Regions from separate parts of the Paenarthrobacter aurescens genome, predicted to be linked through region 2. Evidence: predicted binding sites of a transcription regulator. Region 2 holds the regulator's gene; each other region holds the start of a gene.
The links. The regulator HrcA, encoded in region 2, represses chaperone genes, less so after heat shock. The targets are predictions, from matches to a motif close to TTNGCACTCGNNNNNNNCGAGTGCNAA.
Positions count from the first base shown of each region.

Region 1: the regulator HrcA is predicted to act here: its motif matches at 7,187-7,213, upstream of groL (chaperonin GroEL).
Region 3: the regulator HrcA is predicted to act here: its motif matches at 2,439-2,465, upstream of ABI796_RS13465 (FmdB family zinc ribbon protein).

Region 1 is NZ_CP157456.1:993,984-1,003,747, forward strand. Features, by position in the region: gene ABI796_RS04770 (peptidoglycan bridge formation glycyltransferase FemA/FemB family protein) at 1-855, shown strand, start outside; gene ABI796_RS04775 (peptidoglycan bridge formation glycyltransferase FemA/FemB family protein) at 967-2,283, shown strand; gene ABI796_RS04780 (threonine/serine exporter ThrE family protein) at 2,311-3,798, shown strand; gene ABI796_RS04785 (siderophore-interacting protein) at 3,875-4,714, opposite strand; gene ABI796_RS04790 (uracil-DNA glycosylase) at 4,784-5,554, opposite strand; gene ABI796_RS04795 (DUF3263 domain-containing protein) at 5,661-5,996, shown strand; gene ABI796_RS04800 (LytR C-terminal domain-containing protein) at 6,046-6,696, shown strand; gene ABI796_RS04805 (cold-shock protein) at 6,871-7,074, shown strand; gene groL (chaperonin GroEL) at 7,397-9,022, shown strand; gene ABI796_RS04815 (ribonuclease HI family protein) at 9,233-9,764, shown strand, end outside.
Region 2 is NZ_CP157456.1:2,255,288-2,264,738, forward strand. Features, by position in the region: gene ABI796_RS10425 (PhoH family protein) at 1-1,100, opposite strand, end outside; gene ybeY (rRNA maturation RNase YbeY) at 1-3, opposite strand, end outside; gene ABI796_RS10430 (GerMN domain-containing protein) at 1,542-2,414, shown strand; gene ABI796_RS10435 (16S rRNA (uracil(1498)-N(3))-methyltransferase) at 2,471-3,244, opposite strand; gene dnaJ (molecular chaperone DnaJ) at 3,247-4,374, opposite strand; gene hrcA (heat-inducible transcriptional repressor HrcA) at 4,425-5,432, opposite strand; gene ABI796_RS10450 (DUF3097 domain-containing protein) at 5,643-6,494, shown strand; gene ABI796_RS10455 (DUF4870 domain-containing protein) at 6,617-7,030, shown strand; gene hemW (radical SAM family heme chaperone HemW) at 7,034-8,263, opposite strand; gene lepA (translation elongation factor 4) at 8,264-9,451, opposite strand, start outside.
Region 3 is NZ_CP157456.1:2,900,828-2,910,591, reverse strand. Features, by position in the region: gene ABI796_RS13475 (DUF4011 domain-containing protein) at 1-1,217, shown strand, start outside; gene ABI796_RS13470 (RcpC/CpaB family pilus assembly protein) at 1,244-2,053, opposite strand; gene ABI796_RS13465 (FmdB family zinc ribbon protein) at 2,117-2,380, opposite strand; gene ABI796_RS13460 (5-formyltetrahydrofolate cyclo-ligase) at 2,525-3,139, opposite strand; gene galU (UTP--glucose-1-phosphate uridylyltransferase GalU) at 3,238-4,173, shown strand; gene ABI796_RS13450 (GNAT family N-acetyltransferase) at 4,185-4,796, shown strand; gene ABI796_RS13445 (hypothetical protein) at 4,942-5,832, shown strand; gene ABI796_RS13440 (SDR family oxidoreductase) at 5,839-6,180, shown strand; gene ABI796_RS13435 (hypothetical protein) at 6,150-6,638, shown strand; tRNA gene ABI796_RS13430 (tRNA-Ala) at 6,676-6,748, shown strand; gene ABI796_RS13425 (hypothetical protein) at 6,795-7,283, opposite strand; gene ABI796_RS13420 (Hpt domain-containing protein) at 7,354-7,764, opposite strand; gene ABI796_RS13415 (signal peptidase I) at 7,748-8,440, opposite strand; gene ABI796_RS13410 (TasA family protein) at 8,610-9,218, opposite strand; gene ABI796_RS13405 (GNAT family N-acetyltransferase) at 9,380-9,764, opposite strand, start outside.

The DNA.
Region 1 (9,764 bases), 1.3 Mb from region 2:
CTCTGGTACCTGATCAAGGGGCCGGACGTCCCGGATGTCAGCGATATTCAGCCTGCACTGAAAGCAGTCGCCGCGCTGGCTCGAGAGAAGAAGATGAACGTCTTCAGCATCAAGATCGAGCCTGACATTGTTGAGTCGCCTGAGGCAGCAGCAGAACTCCAAGCTGCCGGCTTGGTCAAGGCTCCCAATATCCAGTCCAACGATTCCACGGCGCTGCTGGACATATCGGCGCCGGCCAATGAAGTCCTCCGCAGCATTTCTTCCCGTGCCCGTAACGCAGTGCGCAGAGCCGAGCGTGAGGGTTGCCAGGTAACGCAGGCAGAACCGGGCGAGGACAGCTACCGCAAGCTCTACGCCCTTATGCAGAACACTGTGAACGCCAAGGGGGCCATGCCACTGCGGAGCTATGAGTATTACTCCACATTCTGGGAAGAGTTCTGCACACGCGGACAGGGCCATTTCTTCTTCGTCTACGAGGATGGTGCACCCAGCGTTGGTGCTTTCGTCATCAACTACGGCTCCAAAGCAACGTACAAGGACGGTGGGTCCACCCAGAACCGTAAGCAGTACGGCGACTCGCATCTGGTCCAATGGGCGGCCATCCAGCGCATGCAGGAATTGGGGTGCGTGGAATACGACTTCTGTGGAACACCGCCCGCTGCAAGGATCAAGGACAAGACTCACCCGCTCTATGGCCTGGGTTCGTTCAAAACGAGCTTCAGCAAGACCGTGACGGACTTCGTGGGCTGTTACGACCATGTCTTGGGGCCCGTCCGCCACAAACTGTGGCTCAAGGGTGCGGAGCGCATCTTCCGTCGACTCGAAACCATGCGCACCGGCGGCCAGTTCTACTGAGGCCCCACCCGCAGCCAGCAAGCTAACTTCAGGCCCGCCCCGGCCACCAACGGGTGCAATCTACTTTTAGGTGAGGTAATTTCTTTGACTCCGATTGAGGCTGGAACCGACATGGAATTCGTGATTCTCAGTGACGCTGATTTCGAGACATTCGCCAAGGGACACCCGCAGGGCAGCTTTATCCAGTCCCTCGATCTCACACGCTTCCAGCGTGCCCGGGGACAGGAAGTCGAACTCTTTGGAGTGAGGCGAAACGGCAGCCTAATTGCTGCGGGAAAGCTCGTGTACACCTCCAACCGGATCGGGTACAAGACCGCCGACTGCGCCAAGGGACCACTGATGGACTACAGCGACCCCGCAGTGGTTCGGTTCGTCGTCGAGCAGTTGAAGAAGCATGCGGCTTCGAAGAAGGCCGCCGAACTGCGAATCTCGCCCAACATCCGGTACATCGCGCGGGACGAAGAAGGCGCTGAGCACCCCGAGGTTGAGGACAACCGCCCGTTGTTGAAGGAGCTTGAGGGCCTGGGCTTCAAGCACCAGGGCTTCGACATGAACTTCGCCAACATCAACTGGATGTTCATCAAGCAGCTGGATGGGATCGCCGATTCCGAAGAGCTCATCATGGGGATGAACTACCGCACCCGCAAGGCCATCCGTAAAGCGGAGAAGAACGGCGTTTACCTGGAACAGGCCACGCTGGAAACGCTGGATGACTTCTACAACGCCCTCAGCACTGCCGGCGATGAGAAGGGCTTTACGTACCGCGAACGCGAGTACTACGAGCAACTCCTGCGCAATACCTCCGATGAGTTCACCAAGCTCATGATGGCCAAGATCAACATTCCGGAATACCGGGCCTCCATCACGAAGCGGCTGGACGCCGAGTCCAAGACCCTGGCCGACCTCAAGCGCGAGGTGGAGGAAACCGGCAGCAAGAAGAAGGCCAACCGCATCAAGGTTGTCCAGGACCTGGTGGACAGCTACGAGCGCAGCCTCAAGGATATTGAGCGCTTCCCGGACTCTGTGGGTGTGGCCACCGTGGCAGCAATCCATTTTGCATGCTCAGGGGACGAACTGGTGTGCGTCATCGGCGGGACGGTTCAGGACTACATCTACTTCAACGGCGCCACCTCCCTTTACTGGGGCATGATGCTGCACGCCCTGAACAACGGATACTCGCGCTACAACTTCTACGGCACGTTCGGGATCCAGGGCCAGGACGAAACCGGCCACGGCGGCTACGAGTTCAAGAAGGGCTTCGGCGGCGAGGTAGTTCAGCTGGTGGGCGATTTTGTGGCCCCGGTAAACCCGCTCGTCTTCCACGGTTACCGCGCGGTCAGGAAGCTCGCAGGGGCCGCCCAGACAGTTCTGGGACGATTGCCCCTTGAGAAATTGCCGGTAGTAGGAAAATTTCGGAGGAATCGCTAATCACACAAGCCAAGGGAGGATCACCGCGTGACTGAACGCCCTGACGGGTCCGCCAACAGGCCCCCTACAGACGGGTTGCCCAAAACCCAGCCGTTGCGGCCATCCCAAGTGCGGCAGAACGTCAACGCCAAACGCATGCTGATGCGTCTGGTTCAAGGCGACAGCCCGCCCACCGCTCCTATGAATATTGTGGACAGGCTGGCCGGAAGTCCTTACGCCAACCCCACCATTCAAGTAGTAGGTGTGGACGCTTCGGCCCGCAAAACCATCGACTTCGCGCTTCATCTGGCAGAAGTCATGTTCCGTTACGGTGCCGGTGCCCTCGAAGTGGAGACCAGCATGATTGCGGTCACTGCAGCTCTTGGCCTGAAGAACGTTGAAGTGGACATCACCAACCAGTCGGTGGCTATCAACTATGCGCCCAAGGACCAGACTCCCATCACGCTGCTGCGTGTAGTCCGCTCCTGGACCAACAACTACGCCGGCCTCGCCCAGGTTCATCAACTTGTCACGGACATCGTGGCAGGGGGAGTGGGCCGCGACGAAGCCGTGCGCAGGTTGAACGAGATCATCCGTAGCGCGAAACCCTTCCCGCGGTGGATGGTCACCATCGCGTTCGGCATCTTCGCCGCAGTGTTCGTGGGCGTTCTGGGTGGGGGCCTGGGCGCATCCGCGGTTGCCTTCTGCTCCAATATCCTGATCAGCCTGCTTTCACGGCAGCTTGTCAGGTGGCGGACAGCGGACTTCTTCAACACCATGGCGTGTGCGTTCCTTGTCACGTTCATCGCCCTGATGCTGCGCTGGGCGGGGGTGGAAATTGCTCCATCCATTGTGGTGGCGGGAGGAATCCTGCTGCTGCTACCCACCGGCCGCCTCGTCTCGTCCGTGCAGGATGCCATTAACGGATTCCCCGTAACGGCTGCAGGCCGCTTCCTCTCCACGCTGCTCACCTTCGGTGCCATTGTTGCGGGAATCGGCGTGGCCGTCGTCGTCGGAACGCTGATGGGCAGCGCTGTTCTGGATGTCACACAAACCTTCCCCGACGCTTACCCTTTGTGGATCCAGGCGATCCTCATTGCTGTAGCTGTGGTGGCAATCGGCGTCACCGAACAGACTCAGATGCGGCTGCTGATCCCGACGGCGGCAGTCGGCTTGCTGGGCTTCTTCACCTTATGGGCGGTGGGCGAAGCCGGGCTCGGTGACCGTTTGTCGCCGGCAGTCGCTGCGGTGGTGATTGGCTTGTTGGGCCGTGTGGTGGCGCTCAAACTTGGTGCTCCGCAGCTGGTAGTTGCTGTTCCCGCAGCATTGATCCTGTTGCCGGGTCTGACTATTTTCCGCTCCATGTACGCTCTCACGGTTGAAGGCGGGAACATCCTGATCGGTGCAGGCGGCATGCTCAACGCCGGTGCGATCGTCCTGGGAGTCGCTGCGGGCATTGTGCTCGGCGACAACCTGGCCAGGCCGCTCACAAAGGGCCTGTCCAGCAACGAACGCCGCAGGGTACGCAGACGATAAACCACGAAAGCCGAACGGCGCCGCCATGGGGCGGCGCCGTTCGGCTTTAAAGACTGATGCCGGATCAGCCCTGACGCTAGATCTGGCCTACGGGGAGCTTCTTCTCAGCCTGGAAGACTTCCTCCACGCGGCCCTGGGCCCAGTACCCGGACAGCGAGACTTGCGACCTCTCCAGGCCGTGTTGGGCAAAGAAGATCTCCCGGAGCCCCTTCATGTAGCCCCGTTCACCATGGGCGAAGACGTCAACGCGTCCGGGCAGCCACTCGGTGTTCCTGAGCGCTTCCAACAGCAGGTTGCTGGAACCCGCTTGGACGCCTTGCCGGAGCAACCAGTGCAATTCCACGCCGGTGGGCGCGTTGATGGGAAGAATATCCGCCTCGTTGTCCACCTCAAGGAATACTGAGCCGCGGGCATCGGGAGTGAGGCTCTCAACACAGGCTGCGATAGCCGGGATCGCGGCGTCGTCGCCGGCGAAGAGATACCAGTCAGCCTCGGGTGCGGGGTTGTACGCGCCACCTGGGCCGGTGAAGGTCAGGGAGTCGCCGGGCTTTGCTGTGGCAGCCCAGGGACCAGCCAGTCCTTCATCGCCGTGGACCACAAAGTCGATGGCCAGTTCCCGGGCTTCCAGGTCCACCCAGCGGATGGTGTAGGTGCGGGTATGGGGCCACTGCTCGCGCGGCATGGTCTCGCGGATAGCCCACAAGTCCAACGGGAGCTCGTACTCGACGCCGGGTTGGGGGAAGACGATTTTGACGTAGCGGTCCACGTATTCGTTGTTCACATAATCGCTGAATCCGGGTCCGCCTGCCACGATCCTCACCATGTGCGGTGACAGGCGTTCGTTGCTCAAAACGGTCAGGTTGACCTGCGGGCGGGTTTTGCGTGAGGCGGACGAAGTGACGGGGAGTGCAGTCATGTAGGTAAGCCTAAGCTAATTCTCTGCATGCTGGCTGGGTATGAGTCGAAGGTTACAGCGCGGTATTGGTTACAGAACCGGCAGTTCCCAGTCAATGGGCTCAGCACCCATGCCCACCAGCAGTTCGTTGGTCCGGCTGAAGGGCTTTGAGCCGAAAAATCCTCGTGATGCGGAGAGCGGACTCGGATGGACCGAAGCGATCGACGGCGCCCCGTCCAGCAGCGGCGTGACGCTCTGGGCGTCCTTGCCCCACAGGATCGCCACCAGCGGCCTCTGCCGCCCCGCACCGTCCGTACGGTTGGCGACGGCGGTAACGGCCGCCGTCGTCACCGCTTCCCATCCCTTGCCACGATGAGAGCCGGCGTTCCCCGCTTCGACGCTCAGGACGCGGTTCAGGAGCAGGACGCCTTGTTCGGTCCAGGCGCTGAGGTCACCGTGCACCCGGGGTGGCAGGCCGAGGTCGTCGTGAAGCTCGCGGTAGATGTTTGCCAGGCTTCGTGGAATGGGCCGCGTTGGACGGGACACGGCGAATGAAAGCCCGATCGCATGGCCAGGAGTCGGGTAGGGATCCTGGCCGAGGATCAGGACTTTGACGTCGGCGAGCGGCTGCTTGAAGGCCCGCAGCAGGTTGGTGGGCCCGGGGAGAACGTGCGCGCCGTTGGAGGACCTGCCGGCCACGAAGCTCAGCGTCTCACGGAGTTGGCTTTCAACCGGACGCAACGCCTCTGCCCAGTCGGCAGAGATGAGCTCTTCGAGTGGCAGCTCACAGAGCGCCGCGAAGCCTGGCTCGGCCGCATTGGCAGGTTCAAGATCAAAGAGTGCATCCTCGCCATTCACCACGCCATTGTCCCCCGCGCGGCGTCGTCCCCACGAATGACAGCGTTGTTATTCGCCCGTAACATGGGGGTAGGACATTTTCCCCCAACAAGCGTCGAAGGAGTGTGCCGTGGCAGAACCAGCACCGGAGCCGATGGCGTCGCAAGCTACCGGTTTCGCGCTCGAGGACCTCGCAGCCGAGACCCGCAGCGACTCCCCATTGAGTGAACGGGACCAGCAGATGCTGGCGCTGGAGCGGCAGTGGTGGAAGTACGCAGGGGCCAAAGAACAGGCCATTCGCGAGCTGTTCGGTCTCTCCGCCACACACTATTATCAGATCCTGAACGCGCTGATCGATACCGAGGACGCGTTGGCCCACGATCCCATGCTCGTCAAGAGACTGCGTAGACTACGTACGTCCCGCCAGCGCGCGAGGACTGCACGTCGCTTGGGGTCCGACGCGTAAATCGCCAAGCTGATCAGTCAGCAGCAACCAGCAAGGACAACGCTTCACCATGACCAAATATGCCAAGGACGAATTCGATCAGGTCCCGCAGAACACGTCCCGCCAGGGCGTTCACCGCGATGCCCAAGAGACCGCCCGCCCCACTTTGTGGCCGGTCCTGACCGTAGGGGCCGTTGCCTTGGTACTCGGGCTGGTGGCTTTCCTGATCCTCCCCAACCTTGGGTTGGTAGCGCCGGGCGCTGCGTCAAACATCACGACGCCGGCACCCCAGCAGACGTCTACGGCACCCTCAGCTGCGCCCACTGAATCGGGCAGCGCCCCCACCCCTTCGGGCGAACCCACTGCGTCGGGCGAACCGGGCGGCGAAGCGACTGCTGAACCGACGCCGTCGGCATCTCCTTCTGCCACTGCGTCCTCAGCTCCTGTGGACAAGACCACTCCGGTGGCCGTGTACAACGGGGCTGGGACCGCTGGCTTGGCCGGACGGGTAGCAGGCCTGGTTCAGGGTGACGGTTGGGCACTGAGCACGGTAGGAAACTGGGGCGGACTGCCTCAGCAAACGTCCGTGATCTTCTACAACGCTCCCGAGCAGAAGGCCAACGCCGAAGCGCTGGGAACCTTGCTGGGTATTGAAACCATTGTGGAAACACCTGAGGTTCAACAGCCTCTGGTGGTTGTTGCCGGCCCCGGCTTCCAGTAGCCACCCGGCCGCCATGACGGAGCGTTCAAGCTCCAACTCGGTTAAGCCTCAATAACAAAAGCGCTGCCCTGCCCGTCCACGGCAGCGCAGTGATGGTGACTGTGGTTACAGTGGATTGATTCCGGTACGGAGATCCCGGCAACCGGTCTTGGCTACTGTGAAAGTGTGGGCATCATGGCTTTGGGAACCGTCAAATGGTTCAACGCCGAAAAAGGCTACGGATTCATCACTGTGGATGAATCCGGTGACGACGTCTTTGTGCACTGGTCCGCTATCCAGATGGATGGCTTCCGCGCCCTGGAAGAAGGCCAGCGGGTTGAGTTCGAGTTGGGGGAGGGCCAGAAAGGCCCGCAAGCCGAAGGCGTCCGCGTCGCTTAGCTCATCGCGGCCTCAACGCCCATCCCGTCAGCCCTCGGCTGAAACCCCTTTGTTTATGGAGCAAAGTGGCATCTCTGCTTGCACTCTCCCCGGTCGAGTGCTAATTATTGATTTAGCACTCCTATGGTTCGACTGCTAAGTCCGGCCCGGCTAACCCCGGTATTGGATGGGCGGCGGACCTGCGGAGGATCAAGAAACACCTTGGTGGGGTGAGGTTCGGAGCGCGGGGCATACAGAGGCCGCAAGCAAAGGACCGTCCGTCGCGGGCACCCCATCTGACAGGTACCTTCTTAACGACTGTCCCGAAAGGACTACCGCCGTTATGGCCAAGATCATTGCATTTGATGAAGAGGCACGCCGCGGCCTCGAGCGGGGCCTGAACATCCTCGCAGACGCCGTCAAGGTCACCCTCGGCCCGCGTGGACGCAACGTCGTCCTCGAAAAGAAGTGGGGCGCCCCCACGATCACCAACGATGGCGTTTCCATCGCCAAGGAGATCGAGCTGGACGATCCTTACGAGAAGATCGGTGCAGAACTGGTCAAGGAAGTTGCCAAGAAGACGGATGACGTCGCTGGCGACGGTACTACCACTGCAACTGTTCTTGCTCAGGCACTGGTGAAGGAAGGCCTGCGCAACGTTGCCGCCGGCGCCGACCCGCTGTCCCTCAAGCGCGGCATCGAGAAGGCTGTTGAGGCAGTCATCAGCGAACTGCTGGCCTCCGCCAAGGAAATCGAGACCAAGGAAGAGATTGCAGCTACGGCTTCCATCTCCGCCGGCGATCCTGAAATCGGCAGCCTGATCGCCGAAGCCCTGGACAAGGTGGGCAAGGAAGGCGTCATCACGGTCGAGGAATCCAACACCTTCGGCCTGGAGCTCGAACTCACCGAAGGCATGCGCTTCGACAAGGGTTACATTTCCGCTTACTTCGTCACCGACGCTGAGCGCCAGGAAACGGTCCTCGAAGACCCGTACATCCTGATCGTGAACTCCAAGATCTCCAACGTGAAGGAACTCGTCACGGTTCTGGAGAAGGTCATGCAGTCCAACAAGCCGCTGCTGATCATCGCCGAAGACATCGAGGGCGAGGCCCTGGCCACCCTGATCGTCAACAAGATCCGTGGCACCTTCAAGTCTGTTGCCGTCAAGGCTCCGGGCTTCGGTGACCGCCGCAAGGCTCAGCTGGCCGACATCGCCATCCTCACCGGTGGCCAGGTCATCTCCGAAGAAGTTGGCCTCAAGCTCGAAAACGCTGGCCTGGAACTCCTCGGCACCGCCCGCAAGGTTGTTGTCACCAAGGACGAGACCACCATTGTTGAAGGTGCCGGCGACGCCGAGCAGATCGCAGGCCGCGTAGCCCAGATCCGCGCCGAGATCGAGAACTCCGATTCCGACTACGACCGCGAGAAGCTGCAGGAACGCCTGGCCAAGCTGGCCGGCGGCGTTGCAGTCATCAAGGCCGGTGCCGCAACCGAAGTTGAGCTCAAGGAACGCAAGCACCGCATTGAGGACGCAGTCCGCAACGCAAAGGCTGCCGTTGAAGAAGGCATCGTTGCCGGTGGTGGCGTAGCCCTCATCCAGGCAGGCGCCAAGGCATTCGCCAACCTCACCCTCCAGGGTGACGAGGCAACCGGTGCCAACATCGTCAAGGTTGCAATCGATGCTCCGCTGAAGCAGATCGCCTTCAACGCCGGCCTCGAGCCGGGCGTTGTGGTGGACAAGGTTCGCGGCCTGCCTTCGGGCCACGGCCTGAACGCTGCCACGGGCGTCTACGAAGACCTTCTGGCTGCCGGCGTCAACGACCCCGTAAAGGTCACCCGCTCGGCTCTCCAGAACGCTGCTTCCATCGCTGGTCTCTTCCTGACCACCGAGGCTGTAGTTGCTGACAAGCCTGAGAAGAACGCTCCGGCTCCCGGCGGCGACGACATGGGCGGCATGGGCGGCTTCTAAGCCTTCCGCTGTAGCTTTACAGCACCAAGAATCACGACGGCGGTCCTCACCAGTTTTGGTGGGGGCCGCCGTTTTGCGTCGGCACCCTTGGCTTCCGCCTGCAAGGAGGTAGGAGTAAATGCCCTTCGGAACGCTCATAGAGACATCTACTGCTGCTCAGTTGGGTGCCGGCATGATTTTAGTGTCGGTGGGGTCTGGCAGGATTAACCCATGACGATTATTGCTGCCGCCGATGGGTCCGCCCTCGGTAATCCTGGGCCGGCCGGTTGGGCCTGGTACGTTGATGACTCCTGTTGGCGAGCAGGCGGTTGGCCGCACGGAACCAATAACCAAGGCGAATTGATGGCCGTCCTGGACTTGTTCCGGTCCACGGCTCATGTGCCCCAGGAAGAGCTGCTGATCCTGTGCGACAGCCAGTACGTCATCAACTGCATCACCAAGTGGATGCCGGGATGGAAGCGCAAGGGCTGGCGAAAGGCCGACGGCAAGCCCGTGCTTAACGTGGACCTGCTCAAAGACATCGACCAAGCGATTGTGGGCCGCAAATATACGTTCGAGTGGGTAAAAGGCCACGCTGGCCACGATCTCAACGAAGCTGCTGATGAGCGCGCACGAGCCGTTGCTACCGCCTACCAGCAGGGCGTAGCGCACCGGGCCGGGCCCGGCTACCCTGGCGCCCGGGAAGACGATAAGGAAGTACGTCTGGCCCATTCTTCGACGCCTGTCCCTGCCGGTGCTGGTG
Region 2 (9,451 bases):
CATTTACGTTCTCCACGTTTGTACTGCGTTCCGGAGGTGTACTGCGATTTAGCGGCGTCGCTGCTGTGCGCGTCATCCCAAGCGCCGTAAGCGGAGACGATGTCGGCAACCAGACGGTGCCGTACGACGTCTGTTGCCTCCAGGATGGAGAAATTGACGTCATCAATTCCCTTCAGGATTTCCCGGACGATCCGCAAGCCCGACGTCGAACCGGACGGGAGGTCGATCTGTGTGACATCTCCGGTGACCACCATTTTTGAACCGAAACCCAGACGAGTGAGGAACATCTTCATCTGCTCCGGCGTGGTGTTCTGTGCTTCGTCGAGGATGATGAAGGCGTCATTCAACGTGCGTCCGCGCATGTACGCCAAGGGGGCTACTTCGATGGTCCCGGCAGCCATCAGGCGTGGAATGGACTCGGGATCCATCATGTCGTGCAAGGCGTCATACAGCGGGCGAAGATAGGGATCGATTTTATCGCTCAGCGTGCCGGGCAGAAAGCCCAGCCTCTCCCCCGCTTCCACTGCGGGCCGGGTCAGGATGATCCGGCTGACTTCCTTGGTCTGCAGGGCCTGCACGGCCTTGGCCATCGCCAGATACGTCTTTCCTGTGCCCGCCGGGCCGATGCCAAAAATCACGGTGTTGTCATCAATGGCGTCAACATAGTTCTTCTGATTCAGCGTTTTGGGCCGTATGGTCTTACCCCTGCTGGAAAGAATGTTGTGCGTCAGGACATCGGCCGGATTCTGGACTGACTGGGCCCTCAAAAGCGAAACCAGCTGCTGGAGGACGTCCGGAGTGACCACGGTTCCTTTTGCTACGAGCCCACGGACTTCCTCCAAAAGGCGCATGACGCGTGGAATAACGGTGGAAGGACCTGTCATGGAAAGCTCGTTGCCCCGGACATGGAAACTTACGTCCTGGAACTGTTCCTCAATGTAGCGCAAGGCTTCGTCGTGGCTGCCCAACGAGTGAACCATCTGGTCGGAGTTGTCGAACGTGACAACTTCCGTGCGCGTACCCGGTAGTGTGTGCGGGAACTCGGTGGGCGGCAGGTTGCCGTTTCCGGTCCTGAGCCGCCCGTTCAAAGATTCACTCATAGTGCTGGCCTCAGGCCTTTTCTCCTCCGGTTGGTCCTATTAACGCCATCGATTCGACATTCGCGACCGCTAAGAGGCGCTCGTCCGAGATGCCGGAATGTCTTCAATCCTACGCCAGCCCGGCGTTCAAGGAACCGAAATCCGCGGCAACACCGGCCCCTCTCCGTCATGTCACACGTTTTGTCTCAACTCCGCATCAAGCGGGTATCAATCCTGTTTCAGTTGGCGCCCGTCCGCCCAATCCCGGCCGACCGCCGTCGACGATGTGCCAAGCTGGCATAGCGGGTGGCATCAGCACCCTGCTGCCCGGCCCTCGCGGCCGGGGATCGGCGGCACCTGCTGCCACACCGGATACATGAAGGCAGGACACCCATTACGGAGCCAGTAACCATCAAAGATGGCGCGCGCAGGCGGACCAAGTCCCTCTCAGCGGTGCCTGCGATGCTTGCTGCCCTTCTGCTGACGGGATGCATTGCCAATGGCGGCGGCAGCGCGGCCGGGGTGACTTCCCCGCCAGTCACCATTGCAGACGCACCAGCCAGCCACGCTCCACTGGAAACTACGCAGGCCTCCACAAAAATACCGGTGTATTGGATTGGCCGCAGCAAGGAAGAGGTCTACCTCTACCGCGAGTTCAGGGACATCTCCAGCGATGGAAACCCCGTAACCACCGCACTGAAGATCATGATGTCCGAAAAGCCATTGGACCACGACTTCTTCACACCCTGGCAGGCACCGGAAAACCTGGCCACGTCCATCTCCGGCAAGAACGTCATCACCGTCGACATCTCCCGGGATGCGTTCAACTCGAACCTCGACGCTGGAATGGCGCAGCGCGCCGTCCAACAGTTGGTCTATACAGCTACAGCAGCAGCCTCCTCCTCAGGCCTGATCAACTCCGGACAACAAATCCAAGTTGTCATCCTGGTTGACGGGCACACGGACTACATGGCCTTCGGCCAAGTCAAACTTGGCCAACCCATGGAACGAAATGCCTCCCTGGTAGCACCTCTGTGGATCATCGACCCCCAAGAGGAAACAACATTGCCAACAGGTGTGGTCAAGTTCAATGGCCGCAGCACGGACAGCTCAAAACCGGTCAGCTGGCAGATTCTCCAAGAAAACAACAAGGGCGAAAAGACCAGCCTTTTCACCGGACAAACCCAAGCCACCGGCGACCCCGGTCAATACGGCGTCTTCAACTTCAGTGCCCAATTGAAGGCCGGAAAATATGAGTTGCGGGTCTCGCAGGTGGACGAAGCCGGCGCAACCATCGAGACGAGCACCGACACCCGCATATTCAACGTCGGATAACCGCGTGCCCTAGGGGCGGCAGCCTACCAACGGCGGTGACTACCAGCGGCCGTTGTCTACCAGCGGCCGAGGACGTCGCTGGCCAGCACGACGGCGGCGGGTCCCGCCGTCGAAGACCTCAAGACATGGTGACCCAACAGTGCCGTCACCGCACCCGCGTCGCTGAGCCGCGTCACCTCACGCGGGGCGATTCCACCCTCCGGCCCCACGATCAGGAGCACCTCGCGGGAAGTCCCTGCCTGTCCTTCCATGACCGCAAGTGTCTCCTCAAGGACAGCCCTTAAGGGGTTCTTCGCATCTTCATGGAGGATGATGGCTGCATCAGCAGCCGCCACGGCTTTCGCCAAGGCGCCTGTGTCCACTATGGAACGTACCTCGGGAATCCAAGCACGTCGCGCCTGTTTGGCTGCCGCAGTGACCACTGACTGCCACTTGGCGTGCGCCTTGACGGCCCTATCGCCTTTCCAGCGCACGATTGCCCGCTCGGACTGCCACGGAATGACTGCATCAATTCCAAGCTCGGTAGCAGTCTCGATGGCTAGTTCGTCGCGATCGCCCTTCGCTAACGCCTGAACCAGGACCAGCCGGATTTCCGGCTGGTCCTCGACGAGGATCTCCGACGCCTGCACGGTGAGGGTGCTCGAACCGGTGTCCATCACGGTGCCGATCAACCGCGCGCCCGCACCGTCCGCTATGTCCACCGGCTCGCCTACAGCCAATCGCTTGACTGTGACAGCGTGGCGGGCTTCAGCGCCCTCCAGGACGAACGTAGAGCCGGGGCTCAACTGACCGAAGCTACCCGCCGGTGCAAAGAAAACCGGGTTGCTCACCGCTACAGGTTACCGAGCTTGTCGCGAAGTTTTGCGAACATCCCGCCGCTGGCCACAAGCTTTCCCTCGGTAAACTGCTCACCGCGGAGCTTGGCCAACTGCTGCAGGAGTTCTTCTTGGGCGGGGTCGAGCTTGGTGGGGGTCTCCACGTGCAAGTGCACCTTCAGGTCGCCTCGGCCGTAGCCCCGGAGGTGCGTCACACCCAGGCCGCGCAGAGTGATGACTTCTCCGGATTGGGTTCCGGCCTTGACGTCAATGTCCTGGGCGCCGTCGAAGGTGTCCAGCTGCAATTCAGTGCCAAGTGCCGCCGCGGTCATGGGCACACTCAGTGTGGCATGGAGGTCGTCGCCTTCACGCATGAACATGGAATCGTTGTTGACCCGGATCTCCACGTAGAGATCACCGGAGGGGCCTCCTGCCGGTCCCGCTTCACCCTGCCCGGAGAGCTGAATGCGCGTACCAGTGGCAACACCGGCGGGAACCTTGATGGTCAGTGAACGGCGGCTGCGGATGCGGCCCTGCCCGCTGCACTCATTGCAGGGGTCCTTAATGACCGTGCCGAAGCCCTCACACGAACCGCAAGGGGCGGTTGTCATGACCTGGCCGAGGATCGACCGGACAGCCCGCTGGACCTGACCGCTGCCACCGCAAATATCGCAGCGTTCCGGGTGTGTCCCCGGGCGGCAGCAACTGCCATCACATGTGGGGCAGATGACGGCGGTGTCCACTTCGAGCTTCTTGTTGACGCCGAACACGGCGTCCTTCAAGTCGATGCGGACGCTGATGAGCGCATCCTGGCCCCGACGGACACGGGAGGCAGGGCCGCCCTGGCCGCCACCCCCGCCAAAGAAGGTGTCAAAGATGTCCTGGAACGCGAAGCCCTGGCCGGCATAGCCGCCACCGTATCCGTTGTCGGTGCCGTTCTCATTGCCCGTGGCGTCGTAGACGCGGCGCTTCTGGGGATCGGACAACACCTCGTAGGCGTGCGTCACGGCCTTGAACTGTTCCGCGACATCCTCGCCCGGGTTTACGTCGGGGTGGAGTTTCCGCGCCAACTTGCGGTACGCCTTTTTGATCTCTTCCCCGGTGGCTTCCGGCGAGACTCCCAAAACGTCATAGTGGCTGCTCAAAGTCGGTATCTCTTCCTTGTTGTACTGCGGATGTTTCCTCGGGCCGGTGTTCAGCCGCCGAGAATGCGGGAAAGGTAACGGGCCACGGCGCGAACGGCTGCCATGGTAGTGGGATAGTCCATGCGTGTAGGACCAAGAATCCCCACTTTGGCTCCGGATCCGTAACCGGTTGCCACGACTGACGCCTCCGCCAGACCGTCGTAAGGATTCTCACGTCCAATGCTTACGGTCACGCCCCGGGGATCATCCCCCATGTCAGACAACAACCGAAGCATGACAACTTGTTCCTCGAGTGCTTCCAGAACAGGCCCAATGCTTAGGGGGAAGTCCACGTTGGACCGGGCCAGGTTCGCTGTTCCGGCCATCAGGATCCGCTCTTCACGGCTGGTGTCGCTCAATGACTGCAGCCCTTGGGCCAAAGTCTGCGCCAGGCCGCGAAGCTCCGGAGGACAAAGTGCCACCACCGACGGAAGTACCTGCGGCAAAAGAGCCAGCTGGGTGCCTGCAATATTGCCCAGGAACCGGGACCTCAGAAGCATTAGCGCCTCGTTGCCCACATCGGTGCCGGCATCGATGACCTTCTGCACCACGCTACCGGTGTCAGCGATCAACACCACGAGGACCTGATGAGGGGCCAGCAGGACGAATTCCACGTGACGGACCAACGCCCGGTGTGACTGCGGGTACTGAACGACCGCCACCTGGTTTGTCAGCTGGGACAGAAGCCTTACTGTGCGCTCCAGGATGTCGTCAACATCATCAGGACCCTCAAGTAAGGAGTGGATGGCCCGGCGTTCGGCTGCAGATAATGGTTTGACCTGGGAAATGCGGTCAACGAACAAGCGATAGCCCTTGTCCGTGGGGATTCGGCCTGCGCTGGTATGGGGCGCGGCAATAAGGCCTTCTTCTTCCAGGACAGCCATGTCATTCCTGATGGTGGCGCTGGAAACGCCAAGATGGTGGCGTTCTACAAGGGCCTTCGATCCAACAGGTTCCCTGGAATGCACGTAGTCTTCAACGATGGCACGCAGCACCTCGAGCTTGCGCGGCTCACTCATTGCTCCACCTCCTGACGACTGCCTTGGCCCATTCGACCGGTCAACGCGGGGTCTCACCGGAGCCCCACACTTAGCACTCAACATGCCCAAGTGCTAACAAGTCTAGTATGAGCCACCCCGTTGTTAGCATTGAAACCTGCCGTCGGGCGGCTCAGGCCCGCACTATGAACCAGCACACCACCATGAACCAGCACAAAAGGTAGGAATCCCGTGGCTTTGAACAATTGGGGTCCGCAGGATCTTTCCGCTCCAGCCAAGAAGCAACTGCCCGAAGTTGCCGTTCAACGCGGAATGGTCCTTGAGGACGTTCAATCGGGCTGGGTGGGCGAAGTCACGCGTGTGGAGAAATCCGGCGGCATGCATGTGGTATCCCTTGAGGACCGGCGCGGTAAGACCAAGTCCTTCCAACTGGGATTCGGCTTCCTCCTCGAGGGGCAAGCCATCCGGTTGATGCCTCCCGCCCCGCGGGCTGCCACCTCCGCAGTTCCCGCCGGGCGGACGGCTTCAGGCTCGGTGAAAGTGCAGGGTCAGCGGGCCCAGGTAGCGAAGGCCAGCCGGATTTGGGTGGAAGGAAAGCACGACGCCGAGCTTGTGGAGAAGGTCTGGGGTGACGACCTCCGGGTGGAGGGCATCGTGGTGGAACCACTCCATGGCGTTGATGACCTGAAGTCAGCAATCGCAGACTTCAACCCCGGCCCGGGCCGCAGGCTTGGCATCCTCGTGGACCACCTCGTCCCGGGCTCCAAGGAGTCCCGAATCGCCGCCGATGCCATGACAGTACCGGGGGCAGCAGGGAACGTCTTGATTGTGGGACACCCCTATGTGGATGTGTGGCAGGCCATCCGGCCGAAGGTTCTGGGCATTGATGCCTGGCCCGCAGTGCCCCGGGGAATCGATTGGAAAACCGGGATCCTCAGCGCATTCGGCTGGCCGCACGAGACCGCGGAGGACATAGGCTTGGGTTGGCAACGGCTCCTGGGTGCGGTCCGCACTTATGCCGACCTCGAGGCCTCGCTCCTGGGACGGGTGGAGGAAGTCATCGATTTCCTGACTGTTCCCTGATTCGGGCTTCCTCTTGTATCAGTAACTACCGTGTCAATGGGGCGCATGTCCCGGGAAGTGCGCTGGGGCCGGTATTCTTGGACAGCAACACCGCACCATTTTTACAGCAAAGGGAAGACACCGTGGCAGATAACGCTCCTGAAGAACCGGGCAGCGCCGCAGGCCGGCCCCAGTACCATGGCGCGCCTGCCAACGCACTCCCCCTGACGGCCAGCGAGGACAGGCAATGGGCTACCCTGGCCCATTTTGGCGGCATCCTGGGGTGCCTGCCGTCCCTTTTGATCTACTTGATTTTCAAGGATCGCGGACCGTTCACAGCGCAGGAATCCAAAGAAGCACTGAACTTCACGTTGCCTCCCACCATTGCCGCCGTGCTGGCAAACATCCTGGTTTTGCTGCCTGTTGTTGGCAACATCTTCGCCGTCATCGCTACCGCAATCTGGGTGGCCCTGACGTGCTTCTCCGTTTCGGCGGGCATCCGCGTAAACCACGGGCAGCCTCACCGCTACAAAATCAACCTCCGCTGGATTAAGTAGAGGTCAGTCGGGCAGGAGCCTTCGGACTACGGCGTCAGCCAGGAGCCGACCCTTCAGGGTCAGGACGAGCCTGCCCTTGAACGCCTGTACAGGGTCCACCAGTTGGTCGGCAATGAGCCCGGCCATCGCGTGCCGTCCGATCGCGCCCAAGGCATCCACGGACAATCCTGTGCCAAGCCGGGCTTCAAGCATGATCCGCTCGACTTCCCGGGTTTCGGCGTCGAGGGTTTCGCGTCCGGCGGCCGGAGAGCTTCCGCTCCCCAACCTCCCGGCGTAAGCAGTGGGATGCTTAACGTTCCACCACCTGACGCCCCCGACGTGCGAGTGGGCGCCGGGTCCAATGCCCCACCAGTCGTCCCCGCGCCAGTAAGCAAGGTTGTGGCGGCACGCCTGCTCCGGTGTTCGCGACCAGTTGCTGACCTCATACCAGCCCAAGCCCGCTTCGGAGATCATCTTGTCCGCCAGCTCGTACTTGGAAGCGTGGTCGTCGTCGTCAATACCGGGCACCTCACCGCGGCGTATCTGGGCGGCAAGTTTGGTGCCGTCCTCCACGATCAAAGCGTAGGCACTGATGTGATCCGGCTCGTAAGAGAGCGCAGTCTCAAGGGAGAACTGCCAATCAGCCATGGATTCTCCGGGCGTGCCGTAAATGAGATCCAGGCTCACGGCAAGTCCCGCTTCACGCGCCCACTGCACCACCAGGGGTACCCGACTCGGCGTATGGGTGCGGTCCAGCACCTTCAGAACGTGCGGTACGGCAGACTGCATACCGAAGGAGACGCGGGTGAAACCTGCGTCGGCCAAAACCTTCAGGGACTCCGGAGTCACGGAATCGGGATTGGCCTCCGTGGTCACTTCGGCACCGGGCTCAAGGCCCCAATGGTCGACGGCAGCCCGCAGGATCCTTGCCAGATCTTCTGCAGGAAGAAGGGTGGGAGTACCTCCACCAAAGAAAACAGTGCTGAGGGGACGGCGGGGCAAACCTGAGGCATCCAAGGCCACCGAAGCAAAGTCCAGCTCAGAGACAGCCGTGGAAGCGTAGGCATCCTGAGAGGCACCCCCGCCGAGCTCCGTGGCCGTATAGGTGTTGAAATCGCAGTAACCGCATCGGACAGCGCAGAACGGTATGTGGACATAGAGCCCGAACTTGCGGTGCTCGACGCCGGCCAACACCTGCGGAGGCAAAATGCCATCCGCAGGTGCCGGGTCGCCCAAAGGTAGGACGCTGGGCATTTACTTCTTGGCCTTGTCCTTGGATTCATCAGTGGTGAGGGCTGCGATAAATGCCTCCTGGGGCACTTCCACGCGACCCACCATCTTCATGCGCTTCTTGCCTTCCTTCTGCTTCTCCAGCAGTTTGCGCTTACGGGTGATGTCACCGCCGTAGCACTTGGCAAGAACATCCTTGCGGATAGCCCGGATACTCTCACGCGCAATAATGCGTGATCCGATGGCGGCCTGAATGGGCACCTCAAACTGCTGCCTGGGAATAAGCTCGCGGAGCTTGCCAGTCATCATCACACCGTAGGCGTACGCCTTATCGCGGTGGGTGATGGCACTGAAAGCATCAACTTGTTCACCCTGAAGCAGGATGTCCACCTTGACGAGGTCGGCAACCTGCTCGCCGTCGGCCTTCCAGTCCAGCGAGGCGTAGCCCCTGGTCTTGGACTTCAGGAGGTCGAAGAAGTCGAACACGATCTCAGCCAGCGGGATCCAGTAGCGAAGTTCCACACGGTCCTCGGACAGGTAATCCATTCCGCGCATTTGGCCACGGCGGCTCTGGCAGAGTTCCATGATGGACCCAACAAATTCATTGGGCGCCAGAATGGTTGCCGAAACCATCGGCTCGCGCACCTCGGAAATCTTGCCTGTGGGGTATTCGCTCGGGTTGGTGACGTGAATGACTTTTTTGTCCTCGAGCGTTACCTCATACTCCACGTTGGGAGCAGTAGAGATGAGGTCCAGGTTGTATTCACGCTCAAGACGCTCACGGGTGATCTCAAGGTGAAGCAAACCCAGGAATCCTACGCGGAACCCAAAGCCAAGCGCGGCTGAGGTCTCGGGCTCGTAGACCAGCGCAGCATCGTTGAGCATCAGCTTTTCCAGGGCATCACGAAGGACCGGGTAATCCGTTCCATCCAACGGGTAAAGACCGGAAAAGACCATTGGCTTGGCGTCGGCGTAGCCGCTGAGCGACTCCGACGCCGGCTTGGCAAGGTTAGTGACAGTATCGCCAACCTTGGACTGGCGGACGTCCTTCACACCGGTGATCAGGTAACCCACCTCGCCGACGCCCAGGCCCTTGGACGGCGTGGGCTCCGGGGAACTGACACCAATCTCCAAGAGCTCGTGCGTCGCCCGGGTGGACATCATTTGGATGCGTTCGCGCGGGTGGAGCATGCCGTCCACTACACGGACGTA
Region 3 (9,764 bases), 650 kb from region 2:
ATCTTGTCTTTGAACACGCCAGGCTCAGGCCCCGTACTTCCTTGGCTGTGGTGACTGCGAGCTTGCGCCATGCTGCCCGGATTGGTGAAGCCATCAGGCTGCAACTGCCCAATCACCCTCTGCTGTCCAGCTTCTTCGGAGCGGGCCCTGAGTCCTTCCGTGTGGTGGACCTCGAGCGCGCCCAGGGTCTGGTGCGTGACCACGTGATCTTCTCTCTGGGGTATGGCCGAACTCCACATGGCCGTGCGCTTCATTCCTTCGGTCCGTTGTCCACTGAGGGCGGGCGCAACCGCTTTGCCCTTGCCATGACGCGTGCCCGGCGCTCCATGCACGTCCTCACGTGCTTCAGGCCTGAGGATCTTGACCTGGATCGTCTGGCTCATGGTGCAGTGGACTTCTACGAACTTCTGGACCGCGAACTCTCCGGAAACAGTAACCTTGGAACCCCTGCCTCCCGTGCTGTAGCCAGCGAACAGGCCTTGGGCGAAGATCCGTTGGTGGCCGATCTTGGCGAACGCTTGCGCGCCCGGGGAGCGCGGGTATGGCACCTTTATGATGGCGTGCTGGATATCGCGGCGGCTGCTGACCCCGTTCACACCATTGGCCGCGAAGGTGCTGAGATTCCCACCCCCGTGGCAATCGAATCCGATGGCACTGAACGGTACCGCCGGATGAGTGTCCGTGAGCGGAGCCGGTTGAGGCCGCAATTGCTGGAGCGCATGGGGTGGCGTTACATGTCGCTCTGGACGATCGAGGTCTTCACCGATCCTTCGTCCTGCGCGGACCGGATCGGCTCCTACTTGGGCCTGGAGAATCACATCGCCCAGTCGGCGTCGGCCCACCGTGGTTTTCTTCACCCGGATGAGGAACCATTGAACCCAGGCAGTGACCAGCCCGTGTTTGCCACCGAATCCGTTGACCATGGTCAAGGCAAAGAGCGTCATGGCCATGTTCATGAGGCAGAGAACGCGAAAGAAGCACCACTGATGAATCAGGAAACAGGCGCGGAAGACCACGCTGCTGAGGACCCCGGCGAAGAGGTCAGTGGCACTTCGGCCCAGGACGCAACGGATCCAAAGTCCACGGGAGCCAAAGCCGGTTCCAGCGGAATTCTTCCCACCAAGGCCGCTGAGGATGATCCGCGGCGGTGGGGCGATGACTCCGGTTACGACCATGAGCAGTGGCTGAAGGAACAGAAGCCGCCGCATTGGGGCTGAACGGCAAGTACTGACTGAGCCGTCCTTCACGGGCTGACCAAAACGAAGAAAAGCTTGCCTTGCGTTGATGCGCCGGCAAGCTTTTCTGCTTGTTGGGGATCGGCAGCCACCACCACCAGGCCTTCGGTGTCACCCGTCCCCAGCCATTCTCCTGGTTTGCCGCCTTGCGCCGACGTCCAGAGGACGGGTAGGGGCCCTGCAAGAATTTGGCTCTGCCTTGATTCGTCATATGACCCGGCTGCTGCGAGGACCACTGTAATCAGTTGGCCGGGGGAGAGAAGCTGGATGGAGGAGGGGTCGGCCATTCGTAGGGGGACAGCAGCGGCTCCGACCGGCGCTCCTGTCAGGAGGCCTGGGCCCAGCAGGCTCGATTCCGAAGGTATTTGCCCCTTGCCCAGAGGGGATGCGAGTTGGCGGCCAACAAGGCCGTTGACGCTGCCGGGGGCTTCGCTGATAGCCAGACCTGGCGGCACCTCAATACTTGTGAAATCAGTTGCAGCAAGGCTGGTCCCCGTTGGGAGGTCCCGGGCTGCCACCAGGATGTTTATGCGCTGCTCCGAGGCGGGGGTCAGTTGTTGGACTGCGATGCCGGCGGCCACACACAACAGGAGCGCTACTGCGAAGCGGCGGTTGCGCAGGATCCAGAAGCCGAACCCGGGGCGTTGTGCACGCAGGCCGGGCCCGGAACCTGGTCCGCTGCGTCGGAATCGTGAACCGGTCCGGACGCGGGAATGCGCTGGAAGGGAGGGGCTTGGGCTTAGCTGCGGCCAATGACTGTCGGCCCGCGATGAGCGTTCGGCGCGGGCGAGGAGGGCGCTGCGTGACATGTGTGGCATGCCGCCACGTTAGTCAGCTGTCCGGGCCGGAAAACAGCGCCCGGTTGCCCTATGTGGAAAACCCTAGCTGCCGGCCGCAGCGGTTGCCGGTGTAGCTGCGGGTGCTGGTGAAGGAGCAGCCGGCGCAGGGGAGACAGTACTGCCCTTCGCGTCGCGGGAATCAGTCCGGTAGAAACCCGAGCCCTTGAAAACGACGCCCACGCTGTTGAACTTTTTCCGCAGCGCGCCCTTGCATTCGGGGCACTCCGTCAAGGAGCTGTCAGAAAAGGACTGGACGATGTCGAAGGCATGGTCACAGTCTTTGCAGGCATATGCGTATGTGGGCACTGAGTTCCTCCTTTAGGACAAAGTTCAGGTCCTGTGCAGCGTCGGCGGAAATTCCGCTTTAGCAGTCGCAGGGCCTGAGTGCTAATTCTATCATCGGTCACCGCGGGACGTGCCAGCGGTTGTGCTGGACCTCACGCGCCGGGCTCAGTTCTCTTCAGGGCCTTCGTGGAGATGCACAACTCCGGACGGGGTCAGCGCCTGGCGCACGGGCCGGTCGAATGCTTCGGCAGGGATGGAGCCTGAAGGTAACAAATCGTCGTCGAACACCACCGCGATGGTGGGCGGGCGGCCGCCGGAGGCATCAAGGCCCTGGAGGAGCCGGTCGTAGTAGCCGCCGCCTTGACCGATCCTGTTCCCATCCCGGTCCACCGCCGTCGCGGGCATGAAAATCCCAGCGGTGCCGGCTATCACAGAGCTTTCAAGGCGTTCGCCCTCCGGCTCGTCTATGGGCGCGTAAGGGGACCGGACAAAGGCCGTTTCAGGTGTCCAGTAGACCCAGCTTAAGAGCCTTCCCGGCTCGCAGACGGGCAAGAGGACCCGGTGTCCGGCCTTATGCAGCGAGGTAATCAGTGGGATGGTGGGTGGCTCGAAAGCCACGCCCAGGTACACGGCAAAGGTAGCGCCTGCATCCGGGGAGACGCTCGCGGCCCAAGCCGTACCGTGCTGTGCAAGTGACTCTCCTGCGCTTGCCAGATGCTCCGGGGTAAGCGTCCGTCTGTGGAGTCGCCGGCTGCTGCGAATGTCTTCCTTCGTTGCCATCTGTGTCCGATCGTGTGGTTGCCGCGTCACGTTTGAGCAGCAGGAGTTCTCCAATGCTGTAATCAAATGTGCCAACGACGCGGCGAGGGGTTTAGCCGATGAAGTGTTCTGTCCGTTACATTAGTCCGGTGACTCTAGAAAACAACGCTGTCCGTAAGGCCGTCATTCCCGCAGCAGGCCTTGGCACCCGGTTCCTTCCCGCCACGAAGGCGATGCCGAAGGAAATGCTGCCCGTGGTGGACAAGCCTGCCATCCAGTATGTAGTCGAAGAAGCAGTCAAAGTGGGCCTGCATGACGTCCTGATGATTACAGGGCGCAGCAAGCGAGCACTGGAAGACCACTTTGACCGTGTGCCGGCTCTTGAAGCCACATTGGCCGAGAAGGGCGATACCGCCAAGCTTGAAGCCATCCAGTCCGCCACCAACCTTGGTGACATCCACTATGTCCGCCAAGGCGACCCGAACGGCCTTGGTCACGCTGTCCTTCGTGCAAAGCAGCACGTAGGTCATGAGCCCTTCGCCGTGCTGCTGGGCGATGACCTGATCGACGCCCGCGAGGATCTGCTGAGCGAAATGATTGCCGTTCAGCAAAAGACCGGCGGTTCCGTGGTTGCCCTCATCGAGGTGGAACCTTCCAAGATCAGCGCTTATGGTTGCGCCGATGTTGAGGCCAGCGGTGAGGACGGCTACGTACGCATCAAGCAACTCGTAGAGAAGCCCTCCCCGGAAGAGGCACCGTCAAACCTTGCCGTGATCGGACGTTACGTTCTGCACCCGGCCGTGTTTGATGTCCTGGAAAAGACGGCTCCCGGGCGCGGTGGAGAAATTCAGCTGACGGACGCCCTTGAGGTGCTCGCTGCCGGCGAAGGTGAAGGCTACGGTGTATACGGCGTTGTCTTCCGCGGCCGCCGCTATGACACCGGGGACAAGCTCAGCTACCTCAAGGCGTGCATCGAGCTCGCTTGCGAACGCGAAGACCTTGGTCCTGAGCTTCGTGAATGGCTGCCCAACTTCACAGCCACGCTTCCCAAATAGACAAATTCATGATGTACGGCTCTGCGATCTGGCCGGTGACGCTGGAAAGCGGAGACCTGCTGCTTCGGCCCATCAGATACCGCGACAAGCGGGAATGGTCCGAAGTCCGTTCGCGGAACAGCGAGTGGCTGGCGCCGTGGGAGGCGTCCAACCCGGCTCCTGGTGGACGCCTGCCCAGCTACCGCCAAATGGTGGGTTCTCTGAATGAGCAGGCCCGTCAATCAACCGCTTTGCCGTTTCTTATTGTGGAGCGAACCGCCGGCTTCCGTGACCCACGGATTGTGGGCCAACTGACGGTCTCTTCCATCGTGTGGGGATCGGCTATGATGGCCACTTTGGGCTACTGGGTTGATAAGGACCGCGCCGGGCGTGGCATCGCCCCTACAGCTGTTGCCATGGCTACTGATCATTGCTTCAGGGTGCTGGGCCTGCACCGCATGGAAATCAACATCCGGCCCGAAAACTCTCCGAGCTTGAGAGTTGTGGAGAAGCTCGGATTCCGTGACGAGGGTTACCGGGAGCGCTACCTGCATATCAACGGCGAATGGGCCGATCACCGTTCCTTCGCGTTGACGGCCGAGGAAGTTCCCGAAGGCCTGCTTCGTCGGTGGCTCAGAGGATAAACGGGCAGGTCATGGGCCTTTTCGCTCATATCTCCAGTCATTTGCGGACTCGCCCACGACACACCGGCCGCAATGCCGCCGCACCCGGTGATTTGCTTCTACGGTTTTGAATGTGGACTTCCCTCTCAGCAGCTCAGTGATACTTGTGGTCACTGTTGCGCTGTGGATGGTCTGGGTGGCGCCTTATGTTCTGCGGAACAGGCGGCAACAAGTCCAAACGGCCGCTGTTCCAGCAGAGGCTTTTGATGACGAACCAGACGAAAAGCAGGCAGGGGTGGTACTGACCTTGGCACCTCAGCAGGAGAAACCAATGGAGACCATGCACAGCAAAGCACCGGCTTCGCCCCAGGATTCCCCAAAGGTGGAGCCCTCATTGCCGAAGGCGCACCCTACGCCTTTCACTATCCGGTATGCCCGGCTCACGCTGGCTTTGGCGGGCCTTGCCCTCTTGGTCACGGCAGCAGTTTCCGGAGTTCTAAGAATCTTGGGTGTCGGCTCGGTGTGGTTGCCGTTGGTGGCCTTCGTCGGCGCGGTACTTGCCGTGGTGACCCTGCGTAAGCTTGCCCTGAGGGACCTCCGTGAACGCAGGGCGCGCCGTGCCGCTCAGGCCGCGCCTATTCCTACACCTGCGCGCTACTTGCCCAAGGAGCCGGTGGTGGAGGCGAAGGAGACCGCGGTTTTCGACGCCGAGGCCACCAGCCGCGAGGCTGCACGGTTGTCCGCCGTTGAGTTGCGGGAGGCAGCGCTGGCTGTTGCTGTGGCCGCGGGAGATAAATCAGCTCACGCAGTCAACGACTCCAAGGGCGCCAGCTGGCAGCCTGTGGAGGTCCCCAAGCCTACGTACGTCGCCGCCGCCAAGGCGCCACGTCCAGCACCCGTTCCCCTGGACCTGCCTGAGGCACCAAAGCCCGTTGGTAAGCCGGTGCTGAAGCAGAACGTCGAGCAGGCTGAGGCAGTAACTTCCGTCATGGCGACGGCCAAGGGTCATAGCGCCCTGAGCAACTTGGACGATGTCCTGCAGCGCCGCCGCGCCTAATAGGCAATGACAGCCATTTGCGTTGCCGGTGGCACAGGCCAGGTGGGTCGTGAAGTTGTCCGGCTGGCAGTGGCAGCGGGTCACAAGGTTTCTGTCCTCAGCCGTCATGTACCAACGCCAGGCTCGGTGAAGCGCGACGACGGCGCAACGTACTTTGCCGGCGACGTCACCACTGGGGATGGATTGCCGGACGCACTGGCGGGCGCCGACGTCGTTATTGATTGCCTCGAGGGACAATCCGGCAAAGCCCAAAAGCAGTTCGCCGACGGCGGTGGCTGCTTCTCGCCGCTGCTCACCTTGCAGGGGTTGGCAGGGCGGTGGCACTGTCCATCATCAACTGCGACCTGACTTCTTCCGCTTTCTACGCCTCCAAGGCTGCCAAGGAACGGAAGTACGCCGAGGCTCCTCTGCAAACCGTTGGGGTCAGATCTACCCAATTCCATGGCTTGGTAGCTATGATCTTCGCCGCTGGAGCCAAAGTTCGGCTGGTCCCAACGTTCAGAGGTGTCAGCTTTCAGTCGATTTCACCTGTGGATGTTGCCGGTGCCTTGCTTCAGGCGGCGGTGGATGACTCGGAGCCGGGAATGCATCGCATGATGACCATAGCGGGACCACAGACCCTCTCCATGCGGCAGATGGCGGAGTTATGGAAGACGACTACGGGCGCGCGGGGAAAAATTATTCAGCTGCCTTTACCTGGTTCCTTGGGTGCCTTTCTTCGTGCCGGACACAATCTGACTGCGGAGCAGCCGTACGGCAAGGAGAGGTTCGTGTCTTGGTTGGAAAAGCGCAGGGAAAGTTTGTAGCCTAAGGACACTGGCCGGGCCCATGAGGCTCGATCCAGGGGCTATAGCTCAGTTGGTAGAGCGCTTCGTTCGCATCGAAGAGGTCAGGAGTTCGAATCTCCTTAGCTCCACATTTTTTAGGACGGGTCTCCGGAATCCCAGCTCACCTTCTGCGGTTTATTGGCAGTTCAACGTGCCGGTAAGGGGCTGACCCGCCCAGGAATTGGTGGAGTTGGGAACCTTGTAGTATCCGCGGATTTGGTAGGTCCAGGTACCGGACAAATTCGCGGAATTCTGGATTCCTGAGCTGTATGATCGCCCCGAACTCTTGCTCATGTCACCGGTGAACTGCACCACGCCGTCCGGGTCGATGACCTTCAACTCGTGATAGTTGGCGAAGGCAACGGCCGTGAAGCTGCTGACGCTGATTTTGGCTTGGCCGAACCAGAGAAACGAATCGCAGCTCTTGGTCACGGCCACGGTGTTGGCTGCCGGGGCGGGGATGCGTGCGGCGGTCATGGCCATGGCTCCTGTGTCGGTGTCACTGAACGAGGCATGTGCGGGCGAAACCTGGACGGACATCAAGAGGAGTACTGCAGCCAGGATGATGGCTGGTACCTGCCAGATGAAGCCCTTGCCCTGCATGTCCTTGATCCCCGTTTCCATAGCCCGATGTTCTGTTCCAAGTCTGCCCAACGGGTCTCAGGAATGACCTCGGTGAACACTCAAGGTCTGCTCAAGAACGGAAGAACCCACCGGGCCGGTTCAGTGAGGCGTGTGCTGCCCGTATGAGGTTGGACCGTGAGGCGAGGCAGCGGTCCGTTGTTTGCCGCAAAGCCGGAAGTGCTTGGGCCGCGTCCTCGAAGTGGTTTTCCCGGATCATGGATTCCATGGCCCGGCACTGGTGCTCCGTTTCCAGCGCACCCACCATGGCGGAGCTGATCTTCAGGCTAAGAAGTGCCGTTGTGGTCTCTGAGGCATCGCCGTCATCAACTGCGTGGACAATCCTTTCCACCCGCTGCGGGAGCATTGAGAAGTACTTTGCCAAGAACCGCAACGCCGGCCTCGGGTTTCCAAGCTCGTCAGCAAGGGACTGGATTCGGCCCAGGTCCCAATCGCCGGTGGCGGAGCTACGCGGCGGCTTCATCCCCGGCCCCTGCGGTGTTTTCCGGCGTTGATTTATTGGGATCTTTGGTCCAGATGGAGGCGAGCATCCCGATCACCAGGATTGCGGGGGCACCGTACATCAGGGTGTTCATGACCATGGGTTCGCGGAGCGTGCGGATGGCATTGCCTACGTACGGGATGGTGGCTACTTGCTTGTCCACGGTTTGGCCCTGAAGAGTGGCGATCCAGGGGTCGATGCCGTTATTGGCGTCGCCTTTGGTCTGGACTGCCACGCCCCCGTCGGCAGTGGTGGTGATGTCCGTGATGCGGTGGGTTTCCACCCGTTGATCCTCGACGGGGATGTGGTAGGTAATGACGTCGCCCACTTTGATGTCATTTATGGGGGTGGGGACGGTGACGACGACGTCTCCCGGGTTGATCAGCGGCGCCATGGATCCGGTCAACATGGTTGAGGTCTGGTAGCCAAGAATCCGCGGTCCTATCGCGAGGAACAGGAAAATCACGGCGCCCAGGACCAGCATGCCCACGCCGATGCCCCTGACGACTTTGCCGGCTACCCGGCGGAATGCGCCCGGCTTGTCATGGGATGAAGTTGTGGCCGCTGCGGGCTGCTTCACAGCGGCGGTCTCGGGGGACTGCGCGGCGGAACGCCGGCCGTGGGCGGCTGGGGTGGAGATGGTGCTCAGTGCGCTCATGCCTGGCGTTCCTTTCTATGGTTTGTTGTGCTTTAGTCTGTCCGGACAAACTCAAGGCTTGCTGCGGTGCGGCCTCAAGACTTGCTCAGGAAATGGGCCGGGGACCGGCCTGAAGGGCAAACGGGCCGGCCCCCGGGGCTATGGGGGAGCTTTTCGGCTCCCTTGTTGCTTATTTGGTGGTTTCGGTGCGTTGGGTGCCGGTGAAGGCGAAGGCGATGGTGGAGGTGGCGCCTTGGAAGTCGTTGTTCGCGGTGGTGGGGAACGCGGTGGTGACTTTGAGGTTGTCGGTTTTGGCCGAGGTCAGTGAGGTGAGGTTGGCCAGGGCTTTGTTCGCTGCGATCACGGGTCCGGAGGCCAGGACGGTGCTGCGGGTGCCGGTGCAGTTGTAGGGTGCGGTGGCACCGGTCCAGGCCACACTGCAGTTTTCGATGGTCAGTTGCAGGCCGTTGGTGGCGTCGGTGGTGAGCAGGGAGCCGGTGGCCCCGGCGGAGGTGGTGAGGGTGACGTTGTTCAGGTCTGAGTTGCCGGTGTTGGCCAGGGTGACGAGTTTTTCGACCTTGTCTCCGGGCAGCAGGCCCGCGACGGGGACGTTGAGGGTGTTGGCCGGTCCGGGTGCGCCCAGGGCGATGGTGACGGTGCCTGCGGTGACTGCCTGGGAGGCGGAGGTGGAGGACGTGAACGCGCCGTAGGTGCCCATGCCGGCCACGGCGGCTGCGGTGCCGACCAGTGCGACGGAGGCGAGGATTTTGCCGGAGGTGGTTTTGAGGCTGATGGCCATGAGGATCAGTTTCCTTTCGGGAGGCCACCGTGAGACCGGCCGGCCGTTCTTTTCCAGCCTCTCTGGCTGACAGGTTCTACTGTGCCGGGCGTGGATCAAGAACAAATCCTGTGAACGGTCAACACTGCCTCAGGAAAACCTCAAGACTCCCGCAAGCCAACCTAGGAGCGGAATTCGGCAAATACCCGCACAGGCCCCGCCTCGAAGTCGGCGCCCTCCTTAAGCCCCATCGCTTCGTAGAAGGCCCGTTGTCCGGGTTCATCGTCAGTGATGAGGACGAACTGCCGCACGTGCCGGTATCTTTCTTGAACACGGCTGAAAAGGGCTCGCCCAACACCTTTATTTTGGAACTCAGGCCTGACGAGAATGTCTTGAACGTAGGCAATGCTGGCATCGTCTGAAATAGCCCGAGCCAAGCCCACTAATGCGCCTTCTTGGTTTCGGGCCACCACCACTAGTGAAGAGTTCCTGATCGCTTGGGCAAGAACGCTTGGGCGGTTGGTGTAGGCGGACCAACCCACCGATGTGTAGAGGGAGAGGAGCTCC